Regions from separate parts of the Streptosporangium sp. H13245 genome, predicted to be linked through region 3. Evidence: riboswitches for the same ligand, from Rfam matches in the RefSeq annotation. Region 3 holds a riboswitch; each other region holds the start of a gene.
The links. A riboswitch is a leader RNA that binds a small molecule or an ion and turns the genes downstream of it on or off. The one in region 3 is predicted to bind cyclic di-AMP.
Positions count from the first base shown of each region.

Region 1: another riboswitch for cyclic di-AMP. It lies ahead of ACW9TB_RS11405 (C40 family peptidase); the one in region 3 lies ahead of ACW9TB_RS33090 (coiled-coil domain-containing protein).
Region 2: another riboswitch for cyclic di-AMP. It lies ahead of ACW9TB_RS06600 (C40 family peptidase); the one in region 3 lies ahead of ACW9TB_RS33090 (coiled-coil domain-containing protein).

Region 1 is NZ_JBSZKT010000004.1:344,358-354,801, reverse strand. It holds gene ACW9TB_RS11425 (L-aspartate oxidase) at 1-510, shown strand, start outside; gene ACW9TB_RS11420 (type III pantothenate kinase) at 510-1,292, shown strand; gene lysX (bifunctional lysylphosphatidylglycerol synthetase/lysine--tRNA ligase LysX) at 1,415-2,872, shown strand; gene ACW9TB_RS11410 (helix-turn-helix domain-containing protein) at 3,919-4,119, shown strand; gene ACW9TB_RS11405 (C40 family peptidase) at 4,313-5,362, opposite strand; cyclic di-AMP (ydaO/yuaA leader) riboswitch at 5,368-5,517, opposite strand; gene ACW9TB_RS11400 (amino-acid N-acetyltransferase) at 5,855-6,496, shown strand; gene ACW9TB_RS11395 (RDD family protein) at 6,725-7,879, shown strand; gene ACW9TB_RS11390 (histone-like nucleoid-structuring protein Lsr2) at 9,172-9,504, shown strand; gene ACW9TB_RS11385 (ATP-dependent Clp protease ATP-binding subunit) at 9,784-10,444, shown strand, end outside.
Region 2 is NZ_JBSZKT010000002.1:593,387-603,830, reverse strand. It holds gene ACW9TB_RS06630 (DUF1707 and FHA domain-containing protein) at 1-448, opposite strand, end outside; gene ACW9TB_RS06625 (PadR family transcriptional regulator) at 537-1,109, shown strand; gene ACW9TB_RS06620 (ABC transporter ATP-binding protein) at 1,159-1,866, shown strand; gene ACW9TB_RS06615 (ABC transporter permease) at 1,928-4,534, shown strand; gene ACW9TB_RS06610 (hypothetical protein) at 4,629-5,483, opposite strand; gene serA (phosphoglycerate dehydrogenase) at 5,788-7,377, shown strand; gene ACW9TB_RS06600 (C40 family peptidase) at 7,876-8,490, opposite strand; cyclic di-AMP (ydaO/yuaA leader) riboswitch at 8,478-8,711, opposite strand; gene ACW9TB_RS06595 (3-isopropylmalate dehydrogenase) at 8,852-9,898, shown strand; gene ACW9TB_RS06590 (branched-chain amino acid aminotransferase) at 10,071-10,444, shown strand, end outside.
Region 3 is NZ_JBSZKT010000038.1:15,283-25,726, reverse strand. It holds gene ACW9TB_RS33120 (FAD-dependent oxidoreductase) at 1-537, shown strand, start outside; gene ACW9TB_RS33115 (L,D-transpeptidase family protein) at 659-1,531, shown strand; gene ACW9TB_RS33110 (nuclear transport factor 2 family protein) at 1,692-2,054, shown strand; gene ACW9TB_RS33105 (NucA/NucB deoxyribonuclease domain-containing protein) at 2,452-2,727, shown strand; gene ACW9TB_RS33100 (DUF6461 domain-containing protein) at 2,809-3,837, shown strand; gene ACW9TB_RS33095 (hypothetical protein) at 4,179-4,421, shown strand; gene ACW9TB_RS33090 (coiled-coil domain-containing protein) at 4,520-5,494, opposite strand; cyclic di-AMP (ydaO/yuaA leader) riboswitch at 5,498-5,634, opposite strand; gene galT (galactose-1-phosphate uridylyltransferase) at 5,707-6,786, opposite strand; gene ACW9TB_RS33080 (DeoR/GlpR family DNA-binding transcription regulator) at 6,783-7,583, opposite strand; gene ACW9TB_RS33075 (HD domain-containing protein) at 7,670-8,266, opposite strand; gene ACW9TB_RS33070 (50S ribosomal protein bL37) at 8,480-8,557, shown strand; gene ACW9TB_RS33065 (TIGR03086 family metal-binding protein) at 8,576-9,217, opposite strand; gene ACW9TB_RS33060 (choice-of-anchor I family protein) at 9,429-10,444, shown strand, end outside.

The DNA.
Region 1 (10,444 bases), on a different contig from region 3:
GTCGCGACCCTGACCGGCGAGTGGGTCCGGGCCGTCGAGGGGACCGGGGCCAGGATCAGGGACAGCCGCAAGACGCTGCCGGGGCTGCGCGCCCTGGAGAAGTACGCCGTCCGGTGCGGCGGCGGTACCAATCACCGCATGTCGCTTTCGGACGCCGCGCTGATCAAGGACAATCACGTGGTGGCCTCCGGCGGGGTCGCCGAGGCGTTCCGGGCGGTCCGTGACGCCTACCCCGGCCTGCCGATCGAGGTCGAGGTCGACCGGATCGACCAGATCGAACCGGTGCTGGCCGAGGGAGCGGAGGAGATCCTGTTGGACAATTTCACCGTCGAGGAGCTGACGCTGGCCGTACGGCTGGTGGCCGGCCGGGCGCGGCTGGAGTCCAGCGGGGGGCTGACCCTCCAGGTCGCTCGCGATGTGGCCGAAACAGGTGTTGACTACCTTGCCGTGGGCGCGCTCACGCACTCGGCGCCGGCGCTGGACATCGCCTTGGACCTTCGGGGGAATTGATGCTGCTTGCCATCGACGTCGGCAACACCCACACCGTTCTCGGCCTCTTCGAGGGCGAGGACGTCATCGAGCACTGGCGGATCTCCACGGAGGCCCGGCGCACGGCGGACGAGATCGCCGTCGTGCTCCAGGGGCTGCTCGGGCAGTCGCCGCTGCTCAAGGGCGCCGACGTCAACGGCATCGTGATCTGCTCCACCGTCCCCTCGGTGCTCAACGAGATGCGCGAGATGTGCCGCCGCTACTACGGCGACGTGAACGCGGTGATCGTCGAGCCGGGCGTCCGCACCGGGGTGCCGGTCAGGATGGACAACCCGAAGGAGGTCGGCAGCGACCGCATCGTCAACGCGCTGGCGGCCATCCAGCTGTACGGCGGGCCGTGCGTCATCGTCGACTTCGGCACCGCGACCTCCTTCGACGCCGTCTCCGCCAAGGGGGAGTACGTCGGCGCGGTGACCGCCCCCGGCATCGAGATCTCGGTGGACGCGCTCGCCGCGGCGGGGGCGCAGCTGCACAAGGTGGAGCTGATCCGTCCCCGCTCCGTGATCGCCAAGAACACCGTCGAGGCGCTCCAGGCCGGCATCATCTACGGCTTCGCCGGCCAGGTGGACGGGATCGTCGAGCGGATGGCGGCGGAGCTCGCCGACGACCCCGACGACGTCACCGTGGTCGCCACCGGCAGCGCGGCGCCGCTCGTGGTGAGCGAGGCCCGCTCGATCGACATGCACGAGCCCTGGCTCACGCTGATCGGCCTGCGCCTGATCTACCACCGCAACACCGTCTGAGGACGTCGCGGCACCGGTCGCGGCGCCGGGAGGTCGACGAACTCGCGAAGTTTGTCACGTCGGTACCCTTTGGGACTGTGACCGATGATGTGACGAATCCCGCCGATGATCTGCCCGAGCAGATGCGCGTACGCAGAGAGAAGCTCGACCGTCTTCGTTCCGAGGACGTCGACCCCTACCCGGTGAACTTCCCGCGCACCGCGATCAACGCCGAGATCCGTCAGAAACACATCGATCTTCCCGCTGACACCGCGACGGGCGACAGGGTGGGCGTCACCGGCCGCGTGATGCTGTCCAGGACCGGTGGCAAGCTCTGCTTCGCCACCCTCCGCGACGGCTCCGGCGACCTCCAGGTCATGATCTCCCTGGACCGGGTGGGCGAGGAGTCCCTGGCCGCGTGGAAGCGCGATGTCGACCTCGGCGACCACGTGGGCGTCGAGGGCGAGGTCGTCACCTCCCGCAGGGGCGAGCTGTCCGTCCTCGCCGACCGCTGGGCGATCACCTCGAAGTGCCTGCGCCCGCTGCCGGAGAAGCACGCCGGGCTCACCGACCCCGAGGCGCGGGTCCGCCAGCGCTACGTCGACCTCATCGTCAACGACGAGGCCAGGAAGACGGCCCACACCCGCAGCGCGGTGGTCCGGGCCGTCCGCGACTTCTGGCACGAGGAGGGCTACCTGGAGGTCGAGACGCCGATGCTCCAGCCGATCCACGGCGGAGCCACGGCCAGGCCCTTCAGGACCCACATCAACGCGTACGACATGGGGCTCTACCTTCGCATCGCGATCGAGCTCTATCTCAAGCGGCTGGTGGTCGGCGGCCTGGAGAAGGTCTTCGAGATCAACCGCAACTTCCGCAACGAGGGCGCGGACTCCACCCACAACCCCGAGTTCACGATGCTGGAGGCGTACGGCACGTATCTCGACTACAACGACATCGCCGACCTGACCCAGCGGATGATCCAGAAGGCCGTGGTGGCCGCCCTCGGCCACTCCGTGGTCGTCCACCAGGGCCAGGAGATCGACCTCGGCCTGGCGAAGTGGCCGAGGATCACCCTGTACGGGTCGGTCTCCGAGGCGCTGGGCGAGGAGGTCACCACCGAGACGCCCCTGGAGCACGTCCGAGGGCTCGCCGACGCGCGGGGGATCCACTGGGACGCCAAGTGGGGCCAGGGCAAGCTGGTCCAGGAGATCTTCGAGGCCCTCGTCGAGCACACGCTCGTCCAGCCCACGTTCGTCATGGACTATCCGCTGGAGACCTCCCCGCTGGCCCGCAACCACCGGGACAACCCGCTCCTCACCGAGAAGTGGGACCTGATCGGCTTCGGCACCGAGCTGGGCACCGGCTACTCGGAGCTGAACGACCCGGTCGAGCAGCGCCGCCGCCTCACCGAGCAGTCCATGCTCGCCGCGGGCGGCGACGTCGAGGCCATGCAGCTTGACGAGGACTTCCTCACGGCCCTGGAATATGCGATGCCGCCCACCGGCGGCATGGGGCTCGGCATCGACCGCCTCGTCATGGCCTTCACCGGCAGGAACATCCGCGAGACCATCCTGTTCCCATTGGTCAAGCCGACCACCTGAGCCCGGCACGGAGGGACCCTCCCCTTCGTACGGCGCCACGGCCATCACGGCCGTGGGGACCGGTGTCGCCTCCGGGCCGGGGCCCGGCCGGGGCGACCCGGAGGCGGGCCGAGGCCCGGTCCGTGGCGCGTCGAGGGCGAGCGTCCCGGCCGCGCTTTCGCGGGCGGCACCCTCTTGCGCTGGGACGCCGCTAGGTCCGGTGAGCGTCCCGGCCGCACCGGGCGGCGCCTCTCGCGATCCCGCGCGGTTTTCGAGGAGCCGTACGGCCGGGGCACGGCGGGGCGGTTCGTCGATCGTCTCCGGGCCGTTCCCCTGAGGAGGCGGCTCGGGGCGGCGTGGCGGAGCGGCGCCGGGCCCCACCCCCGCGGATCCGCGGGGGTGGGGGTCCCCGTACGGCGTGCGGGGGGAGGCGGGGCGGGCAGGGCGAAACCGGTGGGCCGGAAACGGTCGTCGCGCCCGGGGTTCCCCGCAATGGCGGACGCCTTTTCGTGTGGTGCGGAAATCCATTTACAGCACGTCCAATATCGCTCGGCACCCCATCGCTGCCGCGCGATACTTCGCGAATGCCGCAAAGCTGCTCCCTTGACCCTCATATTTCCGTGTTTTCCGCGGGGTGCCGTCAAGGCGCTGAGTGACCGTGGTCGCCCGAAGAGTATCTGGAAGAGATCGGTTTTTCCGAGAAATGCGGGCGGGCCGGATCCCCGAGGGGCCGGCTCCGGCACGCCCGGTGGTTCCGGCGAAACCTTGTTCTGCCGGGGCTTCGATCGCCGCAGCCAGGGGGGGCTTGCCGGCTCGTGCCTGGGCTTGATCATGACATAGCCGCAAAGGCACTGACATATCATGAGTACTTCATGTAGCGCCTACTATGTCAATACTGGACGCACGTTATGAAGAGCGGAACTTGACGACCTTTGAACAAGGCGTTTACCGTTCCTGGCGGACGGTATTCATTTCCGGCGTCTCGCACCCGGTTTCCAGAGTGGGGGGAGTGACTCTTGATGGCATATCCAGAAGTGGATTCACGCCATGGCGACAGCCCCCTGGGCATGAGCGATATCGGTCTCAGCGACGACGACCTCGTGCTGCTGGCTGAGCTCGCCAAAGGTGTCACGGTCGATCGGGTGGGCCGTCGCCTCGACATCAGCGGGCGGACCGTCAGGCGCAGGCTGAGAGGCATCTGCGACCGCATCGGTGTCGCCACGGCGATCGAGGCCGTGGCCTGGGCCGCCCGCCGCCGCCTGATCTGACACACCGCCGCGTGTCCGGCAGGTCGGGCCGGACACGCGTGCGGTCCAGGCGCCGTTCAACCGGCGACGCCTCCGGGTGCGTTCAGCCGACGACGCGAACGCTTTCGAGCGCGTCCAGCCGGTGACCCCTCCGGATGCGTTCAGCCGGTGACCCCTCCGAGCACGTTCAGCCGACGACGCGGACATTTCCGGATCAGCCTGCGATGCGGACGCCTCCGGCGAAGGGCCGGTTGTCGATCGTGGCGATGTGGACGACGTCACCCGTCTGGGGCGCGTGGATCATCAGGCCCGCGCCGATGTAGATCCCGACGTGGTGCAGGTCGCTGTAGAAGAAGACCAGATCGCCGGGACGCAGCTCGTCCCTGCCGACGTGGGTGCCCGCGGTCCACTGGTCGCCGGTGTAGTGCGGCAGGCTGATGCCGACCTTCTGGTAGGCCCACATGACCAGCCCGGAGCAGTCGAAGGAGTTGGGACCCTCGGCGCCCCAGACGTACGGCTTGAGCTGCTGGGTGAGCGCCCAGCGGGTGGCCTCCGCGGCCTTGCCGCTGCCCACGATGGGCACGTTGGTCCGCACCCGGGCGCCCCTGTTGCTGACGGCCCTGCTGCGCACCTCGCTGAACAGGTTGCTCTCGACCCGCGCGACCAGCCGCTCGATCCTGGTCCGGTTGCCGTCGATCTCCGCCAGGAGCTTCTTGACCTCGGAGGTCCTCGCCTTGGCCCCGGCCTGCGCCCGCTCGGCGGCCTCGATCGCGCGGGCCACCTGGGCGACCTCCTCGCTCTGCTGCTGCTGGAGCGCGTAGTTGGTGGTCGCCTGGTCGAGGAAGGTGTCGGGGTCCGTCGCCTGCGTGAAGGCGAGCCCGGAGTTCAGGCCGCCCGACATGTAGGTGCTCTGCGCCAGGAGGGTGGCCTTGGTGCGGCGGGACGCCAGCTCGGACTCGCTCGACGCGAGGGTCTTCTTGGCGCTCTCCGCGGCCCGCTGGGCCTGCTTGAGCTTGACCCGCTCGCCGTTGTACCGCTCGGCGAGGGTGCCGATCTCCTCGTGCAGCTTCTCGGCCTGCTTGGCCAGCTGCTGGAGGCTGGGCTCGGGGTCGGCGGTGGCCGACATCAGCGGCGTGCCGAGGGTGAGGGTGGCGAATGCCAGGCCGATCACCGCCATGCGGCGGCGCAGCCCTCGCGGCGCGCGTTCTCGACAGCGGGCGTCGTCGCCCGCGTGCTTTCCTCCGCGGTCGCGCGTGCGCTTCACCAACAGGCTCCTCTCCTCGGCCGCCTACCGGGTTAGCTGACGGGTTCGGGCCGGAGGCAGCCCTACCGGGTGCGCCGGTGGCACTCGGATTCACCCCGGAGGACTGTGGTGGGTCCCCGGTTCCCCCTCGGCGGGGGATTCGGCGGGTCAGGCTTTTTACGTCTCTGACATCGAGCACGGAGATTAGTGCACCCGTGGTTCCTGCTCAACCAGAACTGCGAATTCAGTAGAGGTTTCGCAACTGAAATGTCACGGAAAGATCACATGGCAATATGATCAACATGGCCATTACGCTGGCTTTACCGCCCAGGTGACGGGTGTGGCGAAGGTCTTCCCAGGTCCGGGACCGTGCCAAAGGTGAATCTCGGCACATGGGAGGCACCGTGCGCTCGGTGTGGTAAAGCGATCACCAAGGGTCACGTGGGGGCTGTGGGCTGCGAGTTAAGGATGAGCCGTAATTGAAGAGCGGCGAGGGACGTACGCTGAACGGTCATGGAGCAGCTTGCTGAGCATTCTCCCGTACCGGCTCGTGCCCCCGGCGAAGGGGAGCGGCGCGCCGAATCCGAGGGAGCCTCGCCCGTGCCCGGCGCGGGCCCCGAGATCACGGTCCGCCGCGCCCGCACCCCGGACGTCCGCGCCATCAGGCGGCTCGTCGACACCTACGGCGGCGTCGGCCCGCGCCTGCTGGAGAAGGCCACCGTCACCCTGTACGAGGACGTCCAGGAGTTCTGGGTCGCCACCGACGCGGAGGGCGCGGTCATCGGCTGCGGGGCGCTCCACGTCCTCTGGGAGGACCTGGCCGAGATCCGCACCGTCGCCGTCGATCCGGACCGCAGGGGAATGGGGATCGGCCACCGGATCGTCTCCGCGCTCATTCGCACGGCCGTCGAACTGGGCCTGCGCCGGGTCTTCTGCCTGACCTTCGAGCTCGACTTCTTCGCCCGGCACGGATTCCGGGAAATCCAGGGCACTCCCGTCGCCCCCGCGGTCTACGCCGAGCTTCTCGCCTCCTACGACGAGGGTGTGGCGGAGTTCCTCGACCTGGAGCACGTCAAGCCCAACACCCTGGGAAACTCCCGGATGCTGCTGCACCTGACACGTGAGCCCGACTCCGATGACTTTGGAGCTGACTGATCGGAAAGGTGACTGTCGATACCTATGTCGATACCTTGTGCAGCAGCAAGCATGTGCGTCTGACATTTGCCACATGCGCAGTCTAAGTGAGGTGACGCGGTGAGCACCGGACAGCCGCCGTATCCACAGGATGATCCCGACCGCGATCGCACACCGTCGGGGCACCCGGATTACGGACAGCACAACGCGGGTCGAGCCGCTGGCGAACTCGACCCCGACGTGACAGTTGTGGGATATCGGTCGGAGGCCTCACAGCCGAACACCGGCCCAGGACAGAGCCAGCCCGGTTACGGCCAGCAGGGCTACGGACAGCAGGGCTACGGACAGCAGGGCTACGGCCAGCAGCCCGGTTACGGGCAGCAGCAGGGCTACGGCCAGCAGTCCGACTACGGACAGCAGCAGGGCTACGGTCAGCAGGGCGGGACCGGCGCGTACGGACAGCAGGGTGGGACGGGCGCGTACGGTCAGCAGCCCGGCTACGGCCAGCAGGCGTCCCACGAGCAGTCCGGCTACGGGCAGGGTTACGGCCAGCAGGGCGGGACCGGCGCGTACGGACAGCAGCCCGGCTACGGCCAGCAGGCGTCCCACGAGCAGCCCGGCTACGGGCAGCAGTCTCAGCCCGGTTACGGCCAGCAGCCCGACTACGGTCAGCAGCAGGGCTACGGCCAGCAGCCGGGTTACGGCCAGCAGCAGCCCGGCTACGGCCAGCAGTCCCAGCCCGGTTACGGCCAGCAGCCCGACTACGGTCAGCAGCCAGGGTACGGCCAGCAGCAGGGCTACGGTCAGCAGCCCGACTACGGGCAGCAGCAGGGCTACGGCCAGCAGCAGCCCGCGTACGGGCAGCAGGGCTACGGCCAGCCGTACGGCGGTCCCCCCGGGGCGCCCGCCCCGCTCGCCGAGTGGTGGCAGCGCCTGGTGGCGAGGATCGTCGACGGGGTCATCCTGGCGATCCCGCTGTTCATCGTCAACACGGTGATCACCGCGCTGGTCGTGACGGCTCCCACCTTCAACGGCACGACGATCACGGAGGGGGGCGGCTACTTCCTCGCCGCCCTGCTCACCGCCCTGATCACCGCGGCCATCTACGTGGCCTACGAGTTCTTCATGCTCAGCCGGGGCGGGCAGACGGTCGGCAAGATGGTCCTGGGCATCAAGGTCGTTCCGGTCGGCAGCGCCCTGCCGCCCGGCGGGCTCGGTTCCGACGCGGCGGTCAAGCGCGCCGGCGTGCTCTGGGGCCCCTACGGCCTGACCTGGATCCCGTTCCTGGGATTCGTCGCCTACATCTTCTATGTCGTCAACGTCCTGTGGCAGCTGTGGGACAAGCCGCTGCAGCAGGCCCTGCACGACAAGGTGGCCGGGACGGTCGTCGTCAAGATCAAGTAGTTCCCTGAATAACGGGGCCGGCGGTTCAACCGCCGGCCCCGTTTTCGTGCGCGGGCGAGAAAACGGGGGGCCATAGGGGCCCGTAAGGGGCTCGGGTCCGGGGTCACGGAAGCCGCAAAACCATTTGCCGCGCCCTGAGCAACGTGGGGGAACTTATGACCGAGTCTCGGCCCGCTCGCCGGAATATTCGCGTACGGTGCCCACAACGGGCTCACAGGCGCCCGTGGGTCTCCTATGAGGCGTCAATGCCGGATCCACCCCCGTCGGGGGTTCGCGCACTACTCGCCGAATGGTCGGCTCGGCGTGCCTCCGGCATCCTCGGTGACCCCGCGCCGGATTCTCTTCTTCGCCTTCCGTCGCGTGTTCAGGACGGTCGGTGAAGGCCTTCTTACGGATCCGGATCGGGGACGCGTGGTGTTGGCGGGGTTGTCCGAGGGGCCCATCGTCTTTGGTGGTTATACGGTCTACGACTATGTACTCCGTGCCAGAGCGGGTCGTACTCTTGACGAGAAAGTGTTGAAGATCCGTCTTGTTCCATACGCTTGTGTCGCATCGGCTCACACCGGGGTGATGAAGCGAGCGGCTCTCCGTCCGGGCGTTCTGCCGGTGGCGGGCATTCCCGTGATGAACCCGATCGCGGCGATCTCCGGTTCCATGGCACGGTGCCGTTCATCCCGGCGGGCAGGCCCCTCCAGCAGGGGATTCGTCGCCGGGAGGCCGATGGAGGGGCGGCCGGGAACCCGCCGGGCATTGGTATTACGGAGACGGTGATGATCACCTGATCGCCTCGCCGGTTTTTCCTCACGGCTTTACGACTGCAACCGGTAAGGCGGCTGGAGAGAAGCATTAGGCTGGAGAGAGACGGCATGGTCGCCCCTGCCTGACGCGCGTCACCGGCTGGTGGCGCTATGGTCATCTGTGGGCGGTTCCGGACCGATCGGGCGCGCCCGCGCGGCCCGGAGAGTCGCCGCCACATTTCCATGGTCCCCAGAAAGCCACCCACGGTGCGGAGCGAGGACGAATGTACGACGTATTGTCCGCGTTGATACCCCCGGCGGTCGTCGGCGGGGCCTTCATCTTCGGAGTCGTCAAGCTACTTCGGAGTGAAGCCGTCGGCCGGCGCCCGGCAAAACGGCCCGGCCCCGAGTCGCAGAAGAGCTGATCCACAGGAGGCTCGACTGGGAGTCTCGGTTGCCTGTGAGAATCGCCGGGCTCCTGGAATTGCCGCTCTTCGATCGCGGGTATATGTTTAGCTTGCGAATGAAACAATACTCCGCGAAAGGATTGTGTAGATGGCCAAGCAGATCCAGGAGATTCTCATCGACGACCTCGATGGGGGCGAGGCCAATGAGACTGTCGCCTTCGCGATTGACGGCACCAGCTATGAGATTGACCTCAGTGACGTTAACGCGAAGAAGCTCCGCGACTCCCTGTCGCCTTTCGTGCAGAGCGCCCGTCGTTCCGGCGCCCTGGCTCCCCGCCGCCGCCGCGCGGGCGGAGCGCGGGCACTCACGCGAGAGAAGAGCGCCGACATCCGGGCGTGGGCGAAGTCTCACGGCCTTAATGTCAGCGAGCGCGGTCGAATCGCCTCCAAGATCGTCGAGCAGTACGAAGCCGCTCACTAGATCGGCTCAGCGGATCGGGTGAATCATGCGGTTATGGCGGTCACGGTGGGGTCCGGTGGCGGCCATGACCGCATGATGCGTTTGGCGGTTCGACAAACGTCGTTCGCTTGCGGCGTAGCGGGAACATCCCACCCCTCGTAAGTAGTTGGATGGAGGGTGAACGCCCTGCTCTCGGGGAACGTCTTCTGTATAGAGCGGTCGCCGGGTCGGGGCTACCATGCGGGATGACAGGGCTCGGATATCCCGGACCTGCCTGACCGCTCTGTGAGGAGCGACGAGATGTTCGAGAGGTTCACCGACCGCGCACGGCGGGTTGTCGTCCTGGCCCAAGAAGAGGCCCGGATGCTCAACCACAACTACATCGGTACGGAGCACATTCTTCTTGGTTTGATCCATGAAGGTGAAGGCGTTGCCGCCAAGGCTCTGGAGAGCCTCGGCATCAGTCTTGAAGGTGTGCGTCAGCAGGTCGAGGAGATCATCGGCCAAGGTCAGTCTGCGCCGTCGGGGCACATTCCGTTCACCCCGCGTGCCAAGAAGGTCCTTGAGCTGTCGCTCCGCGAGGCCCTGCAGCTGGGACACAACTACATCGGCACCGAGCACATCCTGCTCGGCCTCATCCGTGAGGGCGAGGGCGTCGCCGCCCAGGTGCTGGTGAAGCTGGGAGCCGATCTCAACCGGGTCCGGCAGCAGGTCATCCAGTTGCTCCACGGCTACCAGGGCAAGGAGCCGGCCGCCGCGGGCGGTCCGACCGAGGCCGCACCGTCGACCTCCCTTGTGCTGGACCAGTTCGGCCGCAACCTGACCCAGGCCGCCCGGGAGGGCAAGCTCGACCCGGTCATCGGCCGGGAGAAGGAGATCGAGCGGGTCATGCAGGTCCTGTCCCGCAGGACCAAGAACAACCCGGTCCTGGTGGGCGAGCCCGGCGTCGGCAAGACCGCCG
Region 2 (10,444 bases), on a different contig from region 3:
TCAGGCGGGTGCCGTTCAGCGAGCCGAGGTCGACCAGGACCCAGCCCTCCTCGTCGCGGCGCAGCTCGGCGTGCACCCGGGAGACGGTCAGGTCGGCGAGGACCAGGTCGCAGGCCGATCCCCGGCCCACCACGTAGCGGGTCCTGCCGTCGCCGGGCAGCGCGAGCCGGGGCAGTCGCGGGCGCCGCCAGGCCGACTCCACGCGCTTGGTGAAGTCGGACGCGGAGGCGACGGCCTCGGTGACCATGCGGCGCAACCGGCCGCGTTGCGGCAGGTCGGCGACGAGATTGTCGAGCTCGCCCTGGTTGCGTGCGCGCAGGGCCATGTCGACGCGGCCCAGGAAGGTGTCGTGCGACAGGCGTCCCTCGACGGCACGGTCACGCAGTTCGCTGATCGCGCGATCGCGGTCCCCGTCGGAGGCGCGGGCCGGGGGATGCGTCGAGCTCATCCTCCGAGTATCGGCCCCAGGGGCGGAACCTGTCCAGAATATGCAGATCTCTTGCATCGAGCATACTGCGTATGCATACTCAGTATCTATGGCGATCCGACAAGGGCTTCTGGCCCTGCTGAGTCAGGGGCCTCGTTACGGCTACCAGTTGCGTGCCGAGTTCGAGGCGTCGACGGGGGCGACCTGGCCGCTCAACATCGGCCAGGTCTACACGACGCTCTCCCGTCTGGAACGCGACGGGCTGGTGAGTCCCGGCGAGCAGGACGAGCAGGGCCGGGTCGTCTACTCGATCACCGAGGCCGGTCTGGCCGAGATGGAGCGATGGTTCAGCACCCCCGTCGCCCAGTCGGACCGGCCTCGGGACGAGCTGGTCATCAAGCTCGCCCTGGCGGTCACCGCCGCCACGGACGTGCGGCCGGTCATCCAGGCCCAGCGCACCGCGACCATGCGCACGCTGCAGGAGTTCGTCCGCGCCAAGCGTATGAGCGTCGAGAGCCCCGTCCAGCGGCTGGTGCTCGACTCGATGATCTTCCAGGCCGAGGCCGAGCAACGCTGGCTCGATCACTGCGAGGCCGTGCTCGCGGCCTCCCCCCGTACATCGGATCCCCAGGCGCGGGACTTCCGGGCGCAGGATCCTCAGACGCAGGAGACAGACCGTTGACATCCTTCCCGAAACTCAGATCAGGGGTCCGCGCGCCGGAGGAGGTCAGATGACCCTCGACCCGGTCGTACGGCTCGTGGACGTGACCCGCGCACACGGCGACGGACCGCAGGGCGTGGTGGCGCTGCACGGGGTGAGCCTCGACGTCGGCGCCGGAGAGCTCGTCGCGGTGATGGGCCCGTCGGGGTCCGGCAAGTCCACCCTGCTCAACCTCGCCGGGGGCCTCGACCTGCCCACCTCCGGCTCCGTGGCCGTGGAGGGCACGCCGCTGGCGAGCCTGCGGGCCGGGGAGCTGGCCGGGCTCCGGCGCAGGCGCGTGGGCTACGTCTTCCAGGACCTCAACCTGATTCCCTCGCTCACCGCGCTGGAGAACGTGACCCTCCCGCGCGAGCTGGACGGGATCGCCTTCAAGAAGGCCCGCACCGAGGCGATGGAGGTGCTCGCCGAGGTCGGTCTCGGCGAGGTCGCCGACCGCTTCCCCGACGAGATCTCCGGCGGCCAGCGCCAGCGGGTCGCCATCGCCCGCGCGCTGGTGGGGGAGCGGCGGCTGATCCTGGCCGACGAGCCCACCGGCGCGCTCGACACCCCGACCGGCGACGAGATCCTCCAGCTCCTGCGCACCCGCTGCGACGCGGGAGCCGCCGTGCTGCTCGTCACCCACGAACCCCGCTACGCCGCCTGGGCCGACCGCGTGATCTTCCTGCGCGACGGCGAGATCGCCGACTCCACCGCCACTCCCCTGGAGAGCGCCCGATGAGCGAGCGAACGGACACGCGGGACGCGTCCGCGGATATCCGGCCCCGGGGCGGGGTGGTCGCGTGAGCGCCCTGCTCGCCGCCCTGCGCCTCTCCCGCCGACAAATCGGGCGGGCCAGGGGGCGCAGCGCGCTCATCATGGTCATGATCGGCCTGCCGGTCATGCTCCTGACGGCGGCCCTGACCTGGCAGGCCACCGACGACGTGACCCCCAGGGAGGGACTGGACTGGAACATCGGCGCGGCCGACGCGCAGGTGCTTGGGACGTTTGACCAGCCGGTGCAGCGGCAGAGCGCCGACACCCAGAACTACCACCTGAAGAAAGAAGGCGAGCGCAGAGCGCTCACGGAGCGTGAGGTCCTCGCCCTCTTCGGGCCGGGCAGCCGCGTGGTTCTCTCGCGCGCCTCCTGGGCCGGCTATCGGGCGGACGGCTCCTACCGGGAGACCGACCTGCGGGAGATCGACCTGCGAGACCCGATCACCACGGGCATGTACACGCTCCTGTCAGGACGCCTGCCGCGAGCGGAGAACGAGGTCGTGGTGACCCCCGGGCTGAGGTTGCGGGAGGGCGGCACCCTCACCCCGGACGGTAGGAGCACCGCCGTCACCGTGGTCGGCATGGTCGAGTTCCGGGGCGATTTCGAACGCTTCGAGATCGTCGGGCTCCCGGGAGCCGTGTTCGACGACGACGAGCGGATCGACACGAACTGGCTCGTCGACACCCCGGCCCCGGTCACCTGGCAGCGGGTTCGCGAGATCAACCGGCACGGAGTCACGGTCCTCTCGCGAGCGGTGGTCAACGATCCGCCCCCTGCGGGGAACGGCCCGGAGGATCCCCTGCCCTCCAGGAGCGAAATGGCGGCCACCAGGACCTCCGACCTGGTGTTGGCGGCCCTCGGCGTGGTCATCGTCGTCGTGGAGGTCGTCCTCCTGGCCGGACCGGCGTTCGCCGTCGGCATCCGGCGCCGTCGCCGCGAACTCGCGCTGATCGCCGCGCAGGGGGGCTCACCTCGTCATCTGCGCGGTGTCGTCCTCGCCGACGGGCTCGTCCTGGGACTGGCGGCCTCCCTGCTCGGAGCCGCGGGCGGGATCGGGATCGGCGCGGCCGTCACGCCGTTCGCGCATCCGGGCCCCCTGGAGGTGCCCCTCGGCCCGATCGCGCTCACCGCGCTCCTGGGAGTGGTGAGCGCGCTGCTCGCCGCCGTCGTCCCCGCCGTCCAGGCGTCACGGACGAACGTGGCGGAGGTGCTGGCAGGTCGCCGGGACCGGGTCGTGGAGCGCCGGGGCCTGCCGGTGCTCGGCCTGTTGCTGCTGCTGGCGGCGGCAGCGGTGATCATCGTCGGCGCGGTCCTGATGCGTAGCTCGGCGCGGTTCGGGCAGATGTACACGATCAGCCTTCTGGCGAGCGCGCTGCTCGGGCAACTCGGGCTGGTCCTGCTGACACCGTGGCTCGTCGGCGCCGTCGCGCGCCTGGCCGTACGGCTCCCGCTGCCGTTCCGGATGGCCGCCAGGGACGCCGCGCGCAACCGGGGCCGCACGGCGCCCGCGGTGGCCGCGGTACTGGCGGCGACCACCGTGTTCACCGCCCTGGCGGTGATCATCTCCAGCCATAACGCCCTGTCGCGGGAGCGCTACACGCCCCAGTACGTGATGGGAAGCACGTTCGTGATCGGTCCCTGGTCGAATCCCGCGCTCTGGCAGGAGACCAAGCGGACCGTCGCCTCCATCCTGCCCGGTGTGCCGACGATCGAGGCGGGGAGGTTCGCCAAACCGGACCTCTCGTCGGTGAACATCGTGTTCCAGCCCGGCTGCATCGGCGAGTGCCTGTCGTCGGTCGCCTGGTCGCAGGACCCCCTCGTGGGCGGGGTCGACCTGCTCCGCTACTTCCTGCGCGGTTCCGACCCCGCCGCGGAGGCCGCCTTCGCGGAGGGGAAGGCGGTGGTGTTCGATCCGCGGCTGCTGCAAGGGGGAAAGCTGGTCTTCACGACCGACTTCGAGGGGCGCCCCTCGCACTCGATGCCCGCGGTCGTGCGGCGCCCACCCGGCGATCCGCTGATACCCGTGGTGCTGCCCGTCTCACTGGCGGCGAAGCTCGGTCTCATCGTCAACCACGACACCCTCATCGTCGACCCGGCCGTGTCGCGCACGACGCCCGAGCAGGAGGAGCGGCTGCGGGACGCCCTGCGATTCGTCAGCCCCTCGGCCTACGTCAGGGTCGAGCGGGGTTTCCAGAGCAGCTTCTTCACGACACTGCTCGCCTTCGGCCTCGGTGCCGCCGTCCTGGTCCTCGGAGGTACCTTCACCGCGACCGGCCTGGCCGCGGCGGAGGGGCGTCCCGACCGGGCGACCCTGGCGGCGGTGGGGGCGACCGGCCGCGTCCAGCGTCTCCTCGTCGCGGGGCAGGCCGCGTTCGTCTCCGGCCTGGGGGTGGCGGGAGGGACGCTCGTCGGGGTGGTCGCCGGAGCGGCGAGCGTCTTCAGCAGGTTCTACGGCGAGCAGGGCTCCGTTGCCGGGCCGGTGAACGACATGTCGTCCGGCCTGGTCCCCCTCGCGGTCGACGTCCCCTGGCTGATACTGGGAGGGGTGATGGTCGGCCTGCCGCTGCTGGCGGCGCTGCTGGCCGGAATGTGCGTCCGGACGAGGGTGGTGCTCACCCGCCGCCTGGCCTGAGACCATCCCGCGGCCGGTCCCGGGCCCGGCCGTCTCCTCGCACCGCGAGGAGACGGCCGGGTACCGGCGTGTGCCCCCGGCGGACCGGCCAGGGTCAGTCGGTGACGTCCGCGCAGACCACGTGGGCGCCCAGCTCGACCATCCGCTGCTCGCTGCGCGCGTCGGCGACCCTGGCCATCAGGATCGGCGCCTCGCTCGCGGCGAGCTGCGGCAGCCGGGCGCGTACCCCGCGATGGATGTCCCTGACCACGTCCTCCGCCGCCGACATGTGCACCTTCACGTGCAGCATGATCCCCGGGGCGCCCGAGGAGGTGCTGGCCTCGGAGATCCACACGTGGTGGACGAGCGGGTAGTCGACGAGCAGGTGCGAGATCGCGGCGCGCAGCGCGGGCAGGATCGGGTGGTCGCACCGGCGGTATCCGGGGTCCACCATCTGCATCGGGCCCGACAGGTGCGGCCGGGGCGCCGGGATCCACGGCTGGGAGGGCGCGGCGGGCACCGGCGTTCTCTGCGGGCGCGCGGGCGCGGGCCGCGAGACCGTGGCCATCGCCCCGGTCGCGTACGCCGTCGGCGCCGCGCTCGACAACGCGGGCGTGGGGCCGCTGCGTGTCGAGAGCAGGTAGCGCTGGAGATCCTCGATCGGCACGGCCGCGGCCGCCGGGCCCGCCGCGTCGATCACGATCTCCCGCACGCCGGTGACGCGCTGGATGTCGAGGATGGTGTCGGCGTCGCACGCCGACAGCGAGTGGCTGCCACGGTGCCGCGCGTAGGTGTCCGCCGAGGTGTATCCGAGCAGGACACGATCACCGGCCTGGGTCGTGCCGAGCACGACGGAGCGGTCGGGTCGCACGGCAACCAGGAGTCCCCATTCGGCCAGCGCCGCAAGCAGCCGATGCGGGTCGCCGTGCTGCGCGAGCACGTTGCCGAGAGCGGGGTTCCCGATGCTCATATGAGGAACGATAGGTAGTGGACCACGGCTTATCAGGGTAATCGCGAAGTTTTCCTGGGATCAATACCAACTTGAATTTTGGGCGCATGAGATCTGTCAAGGACGGGTAAGCCCGCGTCCTGGGTCGCGAAGCCCCTCGCGGCCCTGGACCGTTCCGTGGTTTCCCCGCGTCTTTCCGGGCTTTCCGTGGCCTCTCCGGGCCTTGCGGGCGTCTCGGATCGCGGGACACTCGTGAACGCGTTCACAAGCGCCGATAGACTACGTGAGGTCCGTGCACCCTCACCGTCTAGTAAGGATCCAGCCTGTGAACAAGCCCGTCGTACTGGTCGCTGAGGAACTGTCCGAGGCCGGTCTCGCGGTCCTGGGCGCGGACTTCGAAGTCCGCCACACCGACGGCGCCGACCGTGCCCAGTTCCTGCCCGCCCTCGCCGACGTGGACGCGCTCATCGTGCGCAGCGCCACGCAGGTCGACGCGGAGGCGATCGCCAACGCTCCCAAACTCCGCGTCGTCGCCCGCGCGGGCGTCGGCCTGGACAACGTCGACGTGGAGGCCGCCACCAAGGCCGGTGTCATGGTCGTCAACGCGCCGACCTCCAACATCACCAGCGCCGCCGAGCACACCGTCGCCCTGATCCTCGCCTCCGCCCGCAACGTCGCCCAGGCGCACTCCGCGCTCAAGGGCGGCGAGTGGAAGCGCTCGAAGTACACCGGCGTGGAGCTCGACGAGAAGGTCGTCGCGATCCTCGGCCTCGGCAAGATCGGCCAGCTGGTCGCGCAGCGCCTCCAGCCATTCGGTGTCGAGCTGATCGCCTACGACCCCTACCTGCAGCCGGCCCGCGCCGCGCAGATGGGCGTCCGGCTGGTCTCGCTGGAGGAGGCCCTGAGCGAGGCCGACTTCATCACCGTGCACCTGCCCAAGTCCAAGGAGACCATCGGTCTCATCGGCGAGCGGGAGCTGCACGCGGTCAAGCCGAACGTGCGCCTCATCAACGTCGCCCGCGGCGGCATCATCGACGAGAACGCCCTCTACTCCGCGATCAAGGAGGGCCGCGTCGCCGGCGCCGGCATCGACGTGTTCCCGAAGGAGCCGGTCACCGACAGCCCGCTCTTCGAGCTCGACCAGGTCGTCGTCACCCCGCACCTGGGCGCCTCCACCCACGAGGCCCAGGAGAAGGCCGGCACCCAGGTCGCGCGCAGCGTGAAGCTCGCCCTCGCCGGTGAGTTCGTGCCGGACGCGGTCAACGTCCAGGGCGGCGCCGTCGCCGAGGACGTCAAGCCGGGCCTGCCGCTGGCCGAGAAGCTCGGCCGGGTGTTCACCGCCCTCGCGGGCGAGGTCGCCACCAAGCTCGACGTCGAGGTGCGGGGCGAGATCGCCTCCCACGACGTCCGCGTGCTGGAGCTGGCCGCGCTCAAGGGCGTCTTCACCGACGTGGTCGAAGACTCGGTCACCTACGTCAACGCCCCGCTGCTGGCCAAGGACCGCGGCGTGTCGGTCGAGCTGATCACCAGCTCCGAGAGCCCCGACTGGCGCAACGTCGTGACGGTCCGCGGCGTCCTCGCCGACGGCCGCGCGATCTCGGTCTCCGGCACCCTGTCCGGGCCGAGGCAGATCACGAAGATCGTCGAGGTCAACGGCTACCAGATGGAGATCGAGCCGACCGACCACCTGTCGTTCTTCACCTACACCGACCGCCCCGGCATCGTCGGCGTGGTCGGCCGCATCCTCGGCGACCACTCGATCAACATCGCCTCGATGCAGGTGGCCCGGGACGCCAAGGGCGGCAAGGCGCTCATCGCGCTCACCGTCGACACCGCCATCCCGGCCGAGGTGATCGACCAGATCGGCTCGGAGATCGGCGCCGACAGCGGCCGTTCGGTCGACCTCGCCGACTAGCCGTCCCACCGCAGTGGCCGCCGCCCCCGCGCCGGGGCGACGGCCACTGCTCGTCTCAACATGTGAGAAGTGCGTACGCCGGGCGAGACGGCGTTTCCGCGGCCAGGTAACCTGGAGTGAAATGCGCCAGGTTCTCGTAGTTCTTACCTGCCGCGGCGGGGCCTGACAGGGGCAGGCCGGCGACTCGCCGCGGTGCCGTGGCGCTTGCCGGCCCCAAGCCCCCGTCGCCGGTCCGTGATCCGGACCCGCGACATCAGGCCTGGTTGGAGTCCGGACCGGAGTCTCGACCACCTTCCTTGCTCGCATGCGACCGAGACGAGATTCGCCATGTACGACATGTATCCCTGGAACCGTCCCGACGAGACCGAGGACGAGGCCATCGACGCGCTCCAGACCGCTCTGGACCGCAGGGACAACGGCGGTGCTCCCACCCGCTGAACCCGTTCTCGCCGCCACCGGGATCCTCAGGACCTCCCGGGGGTGGTTCGCCGGCGTGTCTCATCCGCCGGTCACGACCTCGGTCGCGAGCTCGACCCGCTTGGCCAGCTGAACCCCCTGCGGGTCGGGGCGCACCGCGCCGGCGAAGGAGTCGCGGCGCCAGGAGTCGAGTTTCTCCTCCTTGACCACGTCGCCGGTCTGCGGGGCGTGGACCATGTAGCCGGGCTTCGTGATCATGCCGACGTGGCCGAGGCCGCTGAAGAAGACCAGGTCGCCGGGTTTGAGATCCTTCCAGGCGATCTTCTTGGAGAACGCGTCGTACTGGTCGTAGGTGACGCGGGGCAGTTTGATCCCGGCGGCGCCGTAGGCGCGGAGCATCAGGCCGGAGCAGTCGAAGCCGCCGTCGCCGTGGCCGGTGCCGCCCCAGACGTAGGGCGTTCCGCGCTTGGACAGGGCCCAGTTCACGGCCTTCTGCCAGGCGGGCTTGACGGCCGTGGCCTTCAGGGCCTGCTTCAACGCGGGGGTGTTGAGCGCGGCGGGCCCGGGGGCGGGGGGAGGGGAGACGGCCAGGGCGGCGGGCGAGGTCGCGAACACCGCGGCACCGGCGACGATCATTGAGGCGGAGATGGACAGGACGCGGGGGAGAACTGTGCCGGACAGGATGATTCCTTCCATAAGGCCGGCCGGGTGAGCTGTCGGGCTCGGGCGTGGAGGCCGCCCTACGGCGCGAGAACGCGCTGATTCGCCCCAAGGAATCCACGTGATGGCGAGCGGGAACGCGCTCCGGGGGAGGAGCGGGGTTCCCGGGGGCCCGGTGGATCCCGGAAAGAGTGGTTCCCCGGCTCCGTACGGGCCCGGTAAGGGGATGGCCCGAACGGATTAGGCATTGGTATGAATGGGAGGACCATAACGAAACCTCCCGAAACGGTCAATACCGAGCAAAGAAGGACAAAGCGATCAGGGGTGCCGCCGCGCGGACACGTCCGAGGAGTGAGACCGTTGTTCGATCACCGAGACGGACCGGTAGGGTGCCTGCATGGAGTCGCGTAACATTCGCCTGGCGGTCATCCCCGGGGACGGAATCGGAGTCGAGGTCGTCACCGAGGGGCTGAAGGTCCTCGAAGCGGTCGGCACGAAGGTGGAGACCACCACCTACGACCTCGGCGCCAAGCGCTATCACGAGACCGGTGAGACCCTGCCGGACCCGGTCCTCGACGAACTACGCGGATACGACGCGATCCTGCTCGGCGCGGTCGGCGACCCCAGCGTGCCCCCGGGCATCCTGGAGCGCGACCTGCTGCTCAAGCTCCGTTTCCAGCTCGACCACTACGTGAACCTGCGCCCGGTCAAGCTCTTCCCCGGCGTCCAGACCCCGCTGGGCAAGGCCCGCCCCGAGGACATCGACATGATCGTCGTCCGCGAGGGCACCGAGGGCCCGTACGCCGGAGCGGGTGGCGTCATGCGCCGGGGCACACCGCAGGAGATCGCCACCCAGGAGTCGCTGAACACCGCCTACGGCGTCGAGCGCGTCGTGCGCTACGCCTTCGACAAGGCGCTCGCCCGCCCCCGCAGGAAGCTGACGCTGGTCCACAAGACCAACGTGCTCACCTACGCCGGCGACCTCTGGGCCCGCACCTTCGACCGGGTCGGCCTGGAGTATCCCGACATCCAGACCGACTACTGCCACGTCGACGCGGCCTCGATGTTCTTCGTCAGCCAGCCGGAGCGCTTCGACGTGATCGTCACCGACAACCTCTTCGGCGACATCCTCACCGACATCGGCGCGGCGATCGCCGGTGGCATCGGCCTGGCGGCCAGCGGCAACGTCAACCCCGACCGCACCGCGCCGAGCATGTTCGAGCCGGTCCACGGCAGCGCCCCCGACATCGCGGGCCAGGGCAAGGCCGACCCGACCGCGACGATCCTGTCGGTCGCCATGCTCCTCGACCACCTCGGCATGGCCCAGGAGGCCGCCAGGGTCGAGCAGGCCGTCGCCGACGACCTGGTCGAGCGGCTGGCCGGATGGGCCGGCCGGACCACCCACGAGATCGGCGACGACATCACCGCCCGAGTAGCCGGCTGAGGAAGCCGCCTCCCTCGACCCCGACGCGCCTGGCGGCTCACCCGAGCCGCCAGGCGCGTTTTTGTTTCTCCAGCACTGCCGGTTTTCGGCATGGATGGAGTAGTTTCCCGTTACCCGGTCCGACGCAGAATGGACCAGAGGGTAAGCCAGACACCAAGAGAAGGATCCTGCGATGACCACCGCTCAGAAGCTCAGCTTCGACGTGCAGCTCTCCGACCACGCTCGCACCGCGGCAGAGCGCGAGCAGGTACTGGCGAGCCCGGGGTTCGGTCAGGTCTTCACCGACCACATGATCTCGATCGACTACACCGAGGGGGAGGGCTGGCACGACGCCAGGCTCGTGCCGTACGGCCCGCTCAGCCTCGACCCCGCGACGTCGGTCTTCCACTACGCGCAGGAGCTTTTCGAGGGACTCAAGGCCTACCGCCAGGAGAACGGCACGATCGTGACCTTCCGGCCGGAGGCCAACGCCGCCCGCTTCAACACCTCCGCGCGGCGGATGGCCATGCCCGAGCTGCCCGAGGAGACGTTCGTCGAGTCGCTGGA
Region 3 (10,444 bases):
GACGCCGAGGTGATCGTCTGCTGCGCGGGCCTCGGCACCGCGGGACTGCGCGGCATCGGCATGTACCCGCTGCGCGGCGCGCTGGTACGGGTCCGCAACGACGGACTTCGCGGGCGCCGGATCCGCGAGGCCCACTGCGTCTCCCACGACGAGCAGAACAAGGACGAGCAGGACATCGTCTTCATCGTGCCGCGCAATCCGAGCCTCCTCGTTCTCGGCGGATTGGCGGAGAAGGACGAGTGGGACACCGGAATCAACCTGGAGAACCACGGGCCCGTACGGGAGATGTACGAGCGGTGCCTGGCCTTCATGCCCGCGTTGCGAAACGCCAGGCTGGATCCCGACGAGCCGGTACGGGCGGGGCTGCGGCCCTTCCGGAACGAGAACGTCTGTCTTGAGTGGGACGACGAGGAAAAGGTCGTCTACAACTTCGCGCACGGCGGGGCCGGGTTCAGCTTTTCCTGGGGCTGCGCCCAGGAGGCCGTCGGCCTGGTGCGCGCGGCGATAGAGGATCGCACGTACTCGTATTCCTTCTGACGAATTCCGGCGGATTTCCAAAGGACCCCTGAAGAGCTTCTTAAGGGCTCCTGACGGACCTCTGAAGGATCTCTGAAGGACTTCTGAAGGACTTCGCCCGAGAGCGGATAGGCGTTAAAAAATGCGGAGAACCATCAACTGTTTCCTGATCGCGAACTCGGCCCTCGTGCTCACCGCGTGCCTGCCATTCGGTGTCGCGACCACCGGTGTCATGTCGGTGCGGCCTTCCGAACCGCCCGTTCCCGACGAGCGCCCTCCCGCGCCGCGTGCCGAGCACACCCCGCTGTCACGGTTTCCCCTCCTTCGTCCCGGCGACAGGGGCGCCCAGGTCGAGGAGGTCCACCGGCGCCTCGACCGGCTGGGATTCGGGCCGGGGGACGTCGGCGACGAGTACCGTCCCGCGTTGCGCGCGGCCGTGTGGGCCTTCCAGAAGGCGAACGGGCTGCCTCCCACCGACCAGATCGACCCGCCGACCTGGCGGGCGCTCTCCCGCCCGGCACGCCTCAAGCCGCTGGTGTCGTACGGGGAGCCCACGAGGGTGGAGATCGACCTGCGCCGCCAGCTGCTCACGGCGTGGCGGGACGGCAGGCCCGCGCTGGTCTCCCACATCTCAACCGGTAACGGCGAGCACTACTGCAAGAAGGGCAACTGCGGGGTCGCCGTCACGCCCACCGGCGACTTCCGCGCCTGGTTCCGGACGCCCGGATGGACCAGCGGGCCGCTGGGCGACCAGTTCTACACCATCTACTTCAACCAGGGCATCGGCTTCCACGGCTCGGAGCGGGTCCCGAGGCATCCCGCGTCCCACGGGTGCATCCGGGTGCCGCTGCACAACGCCAAGGCGCTCTACGACATGACCCCGACGGGAACCCCGGTCTACGTACGCCGTCCCGAGGCGCCCGAACCTCCCGGGCGTTCCAAGCCTCCCGGGCGCTCGAAGCCCTCCGAGGAATCCGGGGAATCGGGGGAATCGGGGAGCTCGGGGAGCCGTTAGCCGGAGCCGCTCGCCCGAGCCCCTCACCGGCCCCGGCGAAGGGCCGGGCGGGGCCGGGGATCCGTGGCGACGGGATACCCACCTCGGCGATAGGTTGCGCGCCGCCCTTCGCCCCGTATCGTCCCCAGCAGTGATCCCGACCGTGCGAGGAGGGCTCTGTATGACCGACGACGCGGTGCGACGCGTTTTCCGGACGGTCGACGCGTTCGACCCCGACGAGTTCGCGCGGCTGCTGGCCGAGGACGCCACGCTGGTGTTCGGCAACGCCGAGCCGATGGCGGGACGCGAGACCATCGCCGCCGGAATACGGGAGTTCTTCTCCACCATCGGCGGCCTGCGGCACCGTGTCGTCAGAAGCTGGCAGGTGGAGGCCGACACCGTCGCCGAGACCGAGGTGACCTACCGGCGCCTCGACGGCAAGGAGGTCAGCGTCGCGGCCGTGTCGATCTGGCGCACCCGCGACGACGGCCTGATCTCGGACTACCGCATATTCGTCGACCTCGCCCCCGTCTACACGACCTGACACTCCGGCGAGACCGTGCCCCACGGGGACCGGCCCGGGAATCAGTTCGGCTGTCCGCCGGGCGCGACGGCGAGGCGAAGGCGGAAGTGGAGATCGCCGGCGAAAACCTCCACGCCGATCGCGTTGGAAAGCGCGCGGGCCATGCTCGCCCCTCAGCGACTTCCCCTACGATCCCATCACCTTCGCCCAGTGCTGGGAGAACATGAACCGAGCTACCCGAGCGGGGGATACACCAAGAACTTGTTCAACTGGTGCGGGTTCTGGTAGTTCCATCAGATGTGCGAAAGGGGTCAATTTCGTGGAGGTGGAGTAGAACACCGGGGTCGTCGGATATCGCTTCAGTTACGCCATTCGCACTGCCGGCCCCGACAGGATCGCACAAAACCCCCTGCGTCCGATGCCTCTCACCCGGGCCTGGCCGGGGAAACACGCGGGCGAAGTCGAATACGAGAACAGGCGGGTCGTCAGCAAGGCATGCGTGGACCGTTTCGGCCCCGGGTGGTACGAGGCCAACAAGGAGCACTGCGACGAGTATCCCTTCGCCAGTACATTGGAAGGGGCGGCCAATGACGACTTCGATTTCTCGGTCAAGTTGATCCCGGAATGCGCGAACTGCGCGGCTGGTTCGACCCAGGGTGCTTCCCGGAGACACGTTCTATGTGAAGATCCATGACGGGCAGCCACCCGCTCGGTAAGCGCTGAGTCGGCGGGCGTTCCAGGACGCCCGCCGGCTCCTCACGATGGAGATCGCGGCATGAGGGAAGACGACTTTGCTCATTACGAGAGACTCGTCTCCGCGTGGTTCTCCGATCCAACCTGCCTGACCTGGTGCGAGGCGTCGGGGCTGGACGACGTGGCGCGAGCCTTCGGCGCCGACCTCGCCGCGGCCGAGTCTTTGAGCTTCGAGGATGCCCAGATCGAGCAGTACAACGCGGACATCCCCGGCATCCTGCCCAGTCTGGTCGCCGGGACGATCGGCGACTGGACGCTGGTCGTCGAACCGAACGGGTGCGAGGGCGCAAGACCCGAAGTGCTGAAGGCATTGTCGGCCCGCGGGCGAGCGGTGAACGTTCTGCTCAACGGAAGCCAGTACGACCGGCTCAGCTACGCCGACGCCGGGCGGTTGCCCGCCGTCCGGCTGACGTCCTCCCCCGCCCGCCCCGGCCGCCTTCCGGGTGACGCCGACGCGGTCATCGACTCGGTCGGCACCGATGACGTCATCGGGCTCCAAGCCGCCACGCTCCTGGCGGCGGAGCACATCACCGGAGCCCGCCTCACAGAAGAGTGGCTACTGGACAGCGGCCTCACGCGCCTGCTCGTCGAGAATCCGCTCCCCGACGACATCGTCCCCGATCAGTTACGTAACCACCGCGTACTGAACCGACCCGAAGTACGGGCGATCCTCGATGATCTGTCGCCCGACAAGGTAGCTCCTATCCGCTACCTGATGACGGAGGCGGTGCTACAGGGTTCGCAGCTGTTGCACCCCACGGTGGATGAGGCGCTGGAGTTCCTGCGTGGCGACGACGACACCACCCGGCGGCGGGAGGTCCGCCGCCAGGTCGCCTTACTGCGCGACGACGTCTCACGAGAACCTGGCCCGGACTGGACACCGCGCCGTGCGGCCGTGAAGGTGCTGTTGGACGCGCTGGGAGACGACCTCACCAAATCCGCGGACGCGGTCGCGGGCCACGCCTACATGGGGCATCTCACCGACGATCAAAAAACCATCGTCGTCATCATGAAGCGGTGCCTGCATCGAATCAGCCGCGCGGCGTCCTGAACGCGTGGCTGGTTGACCTGTTCGACGCCAAAACGCAGGAAATAGCTCTGACCTATGGTTGACCGGGCCCCCGCCGATACTGATTGACAAATCCCGAGACATCCTTGGTCCGTGAATCGGTACCTCGTATCGGCTGGCAGGGGTAAGTGGATTTCGATGGCGATCTGGAAGCCTTTCAAACGACTGATAGCCAAATGAGTCACAGTCTTGGTTCAGTCACCTCATGACAGCAGCCGCGTTCTATGCGGCTGTTTCCGATCTCGACCGCACCGAAGATCACGCCGTGGTCGGTGAAGTAGGTGAAGACCGTCGCCGGTGCCGTCGCACGACGTTACAAGGTCATGGTTCAGGCGGCTGCGACGCTCGGGTTCCGTCAAGGTGAGGCGTTCGGCCTGGCCGTCGACTTCACCTGGGAGCCGATCCTGACCGAGGCGGGCACCCCGACGATCCGCGAGAACGGCTTCCACATGCTCCGGCCATTTCGCCTTGGGGCTCCTGGAGCGGGGGTGTCCATCAAGGCCGTGGCCGACCTCCTCGGGCACGCCGACCCCGGGGACCTACACGCACCCGATGGCCTCCGGTGAGGACCGCATGGCAGGTCACCGAAGATGCGTGGGCGACAGGCCAACGTGCCCTGAGAGGGACCTGCAGCAAGATCACCACAGGTCAGAAGCCCGGCAGCTCAGTACATCGAGATGTGCGGATGGTCGAAGTGGTTGGCCGTGACGCCGCCGCGGTTCGACATGAAGTTCCAGCCGGAGCCGTGGTTGATGCGCTGGCGCCAGATCACGTACTTCACGCCGAGCTTGGCCTTGTTCTTGATGGCCCACGCGGCGATCTCGTCGCCCAGCGCGACGTTGGCGGCCGAGGGCATCGTGCCTCCGGCGCTCATCATGAAGTCGCAGGCGCGGCCCAGGGGGTGCTCGCCGCCGTCGTTGGCCGACCGGTAGCAGCCGACCGAGTACGGGAGGCTGAAGCGCCTCATGACGGCGTCGCGCATGATCCGGGTGCGGTCGGTGATGTTGTCGGCGCCGGTGGGGAGCTGCGGGGCCCAGCTGCCGTCGGAGCGGCGGCCGGAACCGGTGGGGGCGAGCCGGTCGAGTTTGTCCTTCATGTCGCGGATCACGTCTTCGGCCTCCTCGCGCTGCTCCTCCACCTCCTTGACCTCGTCGCCGATCTCGTCGGTGAGCCTGGCGGCCGTCTCGGACGCCTTCTTCCTGCGTTCGAGGCTGCCGGCGAAGCCCTCCAGGTGGGCGCTCTGCTGGGCGGTGAGCTGCTCCATCACCGCGGCGGCGCCCATGTCGCCGGAGAACATCAGCGCGGGCAGCCCCCCGCCACTGCTCTGGTAGCGGAGCTGGACGATGGTGTCGACCTGCCGCTTGGCCTCGACGTAGGTCCTCTCGGCCTTCTCCACGTTCTGCTTGGCGACGGTCTCGGCCTTCTGCGCCTTCTTGAGGGACTCGCGGGTGGCCGCGTAGGTCTCGATCAGCCTGTCGACCTTCTTGCCGAGTTTGGCCAGGTCGGCGCGGAGCTTGGCCTCGGTGGGCTTGGGCTCCGCGCTTCCCGCCGTGGGGGCGCCGATGGCGAACGCGGCGATCGAGCCCAGGCAGAGGACCAGAGCCGCGTGCCGACGGAACGTGGGGGACGGGGCCGCCACGAACTCTCCTCTCCTTCCGCCTACCGGGTTAGCTGACGGGTTCGGGCTGGAGGAAGCCCTTCCACCGAAGTGGTTTCACCCCAGGTGCGGTGGTTCCCCGGTTCCCGGGCAAGGCGCCCGGGATTAGGCAAATCAGCGTTTACAGCTGATGTGGGAAGGATAGTAGTGGTAAACAGCAGGTCATGCGACCTCAAGACGAGACCAAGCGGTAATCAGTTCGTGATAACAGAGCGCAGCAGATGTGCAGTCCCCTCGGGCGACACGTCGTTCACGAAGGCACCCATCGCCGACTCCGACCCGGCGAGGTATTTCAGCCTGTCCGGCGCGCGGCGGACGCTGAACAGCTCCAGGTGCGCGTACGACAGGTCGCGGCCGGTGGAGACCGGCGCCTGGTGCCAGGCCGCGACGTACGGCATGGGCACGCCGAACAGCCCGTCGAGGCGGCGGAGCACGTCGGTGTAGAGGGGACCGAACGCCGCGCGCTCCGCGGCGTCCAGCGCGACCAGGTCGGGGACCCGGCGGTGCGGGTAGAGGTGGACCTCCACGGGCCAGCGCGCCGCGGCCGGGACGAAGGCCGTCCAGTGCTCGTTCGAGCCCACCACCCGGATCCCGGCCTCCCGCTCCGCGGCCAGGACGTCGGCGAACAGGTTGCCGCCGGTCCGCTCCCGGTGACGCCCGGCCGCCCCGAGGGTGAGCCTGGTGCGCGGGGTCACGTAGGGGTACGCGTAGATCTGGCCGTGCGGGTGGGCCAGGGTGATGCCGATCTCGGCTCCCCGGTTCTCGAAGCAGAACACCTGCTCCACGCCGGGCATCGCCGACAGCTCCGCCGTACGGTCGGCCCAGGCCTCCACGACCAGCTCGACCCGCTCGGGGGAGAGCCGGGAGAAGGAGGAGTCGTGCTCGGAGGTGAAGCAGACCACCTCGCACCTGCCGATCCCCGGCCGGACCTCGCTCAGCCCCCCGATCTCCCGGTGCTCGCCCGGCTGGGCGGAGAACGAAGGGAACCGGTTCTCGAAGACCACCACGTCGTAGCCGGGGGAGGGGACCTCGGTGAGGTTGCCGGGGGTGGAGGGGCAGAGCGGGCACTCACCGGCCGGGGGCAGGAAGGTGCGGCCCTGGCGGTGCCCGGCCACCGCGATCCACTCCTCGGTGAGCGGGTCGTAGCGCAGCTCGGAGGCGGCGGGACGGGGCGGCAGGTCACGCCGGTCGACCGCCCCTCGGTCGGCGTCGTCGCGCCGGTCGAAGTAGAAAAGCTCCCGGCCGTCGGCCAGGTGGGTGATCGTACGCTTCATCGGCCGGCGATCTCGCTCTCCCGCTGGGGCTCCGTGACGATCAGCTCGCCCACCGAGGCGGCGAGCTCCTCGCGGGCCTCGCCGGTCAGGCCGGAGTCGGTGACCACGACGCGGGCCTCGGCCAGCCCGGCGATCGTGCTGATGCCGACCGTGCCCCACTTGGTGTGGTCGGCGAGCACCACCAGGCGGTGCGCGGAGGCGACCAGCTCGCGGTTGGTCTCGGCCTCAAGCAGGTTGGGCGTGGTGAACCCGGCGCGGGTGCTCATCCCGTGCACGCCGAGGAAGAGGGTGTCGACGTGGAGCCCGCGGATCGCCGAGACCGCGACCGGGCCGACCAGGGCGTCGGAGGGGGTACGGACCCCGCCGGTCAGCACGACCGTGCGGTCGGCCCTGGGGGAGCGGTGGAAGACGTCGGCGACCCGGACCGAGTTGGTGATCACGGTCAGCTCGGGCACGTCGGTCACGTGGTGGGCGAGCGTCCAGGTCGTGGTCCCCGCGGAGAGCGCGATGGCCGTGGCGGGCCGGACGAGCCGGGCGGCGTGCTGGGCGATCGTCTCCTTCTCCGCCTGCTGGCGCGCCGACTTGGCGGCGAAGCCCGGCTCCTCGGTCGAGCCGGGCCCGGCGGCGGTGGCCCCGCCGTGGACCTTCTCCACCAGGCCGCGCTCGGAGAGCACCTCAAGGTCGCGCCGGATCGTCATGTCGGAGACGCCGAGCTCCCGGACGAGGTCGGCGACCCTGACGCCGCCGCTGCTGCGCACCCTCTCCAGGATCGCCTGCTGCCGCTGCTGGGCAAGCATTGACTCACTCCCCTTAATCCACCAGATTCCACCAAATTACCACGGGCAGGGTCGGTAAAAGCTGTTGGATCGTGGTGACTAACCGCTCACAGTCGGCCAAGCTCCGCCGTGATGTTGGCCCTCGCCACCTCCTCCAGGTCGGCGACGCGGAAGATCGTCGGCAGGTCGAGCAGCGAGCGCAGCACGGCGGCCCTCCCGGCCCTGAACGCGTCGTCGGGGACGAAGCCGTACTCCTCGCGCACGGCCGCCGCGTAGGCGGCGTAGACCTCGGGGGACGCGCCCAGGATCGCCAGGTCCGCGTCGGACAGCACGGCCCCGTCCGCGTCGTCGGGCGCGGGGTCGTGCGTGACGGTCAGCCTGACCAGCCGGGCGACCGTCGCCACGGCCTCCGAGGGCATCCCCAGCTCCGGCAGCGCGCGCTCGGCCAGCCCCGCGCTCCGCTCCTCGTTGTCGCCGCGCCTCGGGTCGTAGACGGCGTCGTGGAACCAGGCCGCCAGCCGTACGAGGTCCGGGTGCCCGGCGTGATCCGCCAGGGCGTCGACGTGGGTGAGCACGGCCTCCAGGTGGGCGGTCGTGTGGTACCTGCGGTGCGGCTCGTCGTACCGGGTGATCAGTTCGCGGCCGAGGGGGTCGGCCCCGGGACCGGCCAGGGATCGCCAGCGGGCCATCAGCTTCTCGCTCATGTCACGGAGCCTAGGACCCGAGGGGCACCGGCCGACGAACGCCAAGGCCGGGGAAAAGCCGGGGAAACACGGTTCACCGGAGCCGGGCGGATCGTCGTCCGGGCCTTGTGCGCCGGGCGTTCCGGGAGGAACGTGAAGGTCTGGGCGGGGTGACGGCGGGTCCCCTACGGACCCGCGGGAGCCCCGGAGAGCCTCGGCGAAGGGGTGGTCGGCATGGGCAGACGAGCACGCAAGGCCAGGGCCCGCAAGAAGCGCAGGGCCAACCACGGCAGGCGGCCCGCGGCCGGCTAGCCGTACCGGCCCCGGAGGTCAGGCGCGGCGGCCCCAGGAGGCCAGCAACCGGGCCTGCGCGTCGGCTTCAGAGGCGTCGGAGGTGTCGGAAATATCGGAAGTGTCGCCGGTATCAGAGGTGTCGGAGGCGTCGTCGGTGTCCGAGGGCGCCTCCCGGTGCTCTCCGGCGGCCGAGGTCTGCCGGTAGCCGGGCTCCGCGTCGCTGAACCAGGCGGAGCAGGCCTCGACCAGCTCGGGATCGAGCCGCTCGTCGGCACCGATGGCGCGGGCCAGGTCCCACGTGTGGATCAGCGCGTCGGCGAACAGCTCGGTGACGTACTCCCGGCCGGGCACGTCGCCGAACGGCAGGTGGACGAGGGCGTCGAGGGCGTGGACACCCGTCGCCGCCTGGATGGCGGGCACGGCCGAGGTGTCGAACGCCTTGATGGGGTCGTCCCCCAGCAGGTCCCCCTCGAAGGCGTCGCCGACCTCCGCGGAGGTCCCCCCGGCCAGCAGCACGGGGGCCCACAGGTTCTCGCCGACCACGTGGTTGACGAGGGCGCGCACGTCCCAGTCGACGCACGGCGTCGGGTTCTCCCACTGCTCGGGACCGATCCGGTGGACAAGAGCGCCGAAGTCCTCCAGTGCACGGTGGTAAGCCTCGGGTATGTCGATGGTCATCATGCCCCTCCCGATGCCCGCCCGGGTTTCCTCCCGGCTCTCATCTTGACCGTAACCCTTGGACAGCCAGTAGTCATCGCGTCAACGGACATGACCGGCATGTCCGAGGTGCCCCCAGAGATCCGTCCGGGGTTCGCCTGACCGTGGGGCTTCATCCCACGGTCACCTCGCCGTCAGCAGGAGGTCACGATATTTCGTGAAAATTCTTCTCATGCGCACCACGACTTTCACCCGGGCGGCCGCCGCGGCGGTCACCGGCCTGCTCCTCCTGCCCCTCGCCGTGGCCCCGGCCGCCGCCGAGTCCGGCCACGGCGGCCTCAAGCTGACCTTCCTCGGCCGCTACACCACCGGTACCGTCGCCGCCGGCGCCTCGGAGATCACCGCGTACGACGCCTCGACCCGCCGGGTCTTCGTGGTGAACGCGCAGGCCGGGACCGTCGACGTGCTCGACATCCGCGACCCGCGCAGGCCGCGCAAGGTCGCCACCCTGGCCACCCCCGGCGCCAACAGCGTCGCGGTGCGCCGAGGCCTGGTCGCGGTGGCCCAGCAGGCCGCCGTCAAGACCGACCGGGGCACCGTCGCCTTCTTCGACGCCCGGAGCGGGAGGAAGCTCAAGCAGGTGACCGTGGGCGCGCTGCCCGACATGCTGACCTTCACCCCGGACGGGACGCGGGTGGTCGTGGCCAACGAGGGGGAGCCGACCTCCTACTGCGAGGGCGAGGTGACCGACCCCGAGGGTTCGGTGAGCGTCGTCGACCTGCGCCGCTGGACGGTACGGACCGCGGGGTTCACGAGGTTCGACGCCGAGCGGCTGAGGGCCAAGGGTGTGCGGATCACCGGTCCCGGGGCCACCGCCGCCCGTGACCTGGAGCCGGAGTACATCACGGTCGAGGGCGACACCGCCTACGTGACCCTCCAGGAGAACAACGCGCTCGCGATCGTCGACCTGGACCGGGCGGCGGTCCGCGACGTCGTCCCGCTGGGGCTGAAGGACTGGTCGAAGACCGGGTTCGACGCCTCGGACAAGGACAAGAAGATCGACATCAGGCCCCGGCCGGTGAAGGGCATGTACCAGCCCGACGCGATCGCGCACTTCCGTGACCGCGGGCGGACCTACCTGGTCACCGCGAACGAGGGCGACGGGCGCGACTGGGAGTGCCACGCCGACGAGGTCAGGGTGAAGGACCTGAAGCTCGCGCTGCCCGACGCCGAGAACCTCAAGAAGGA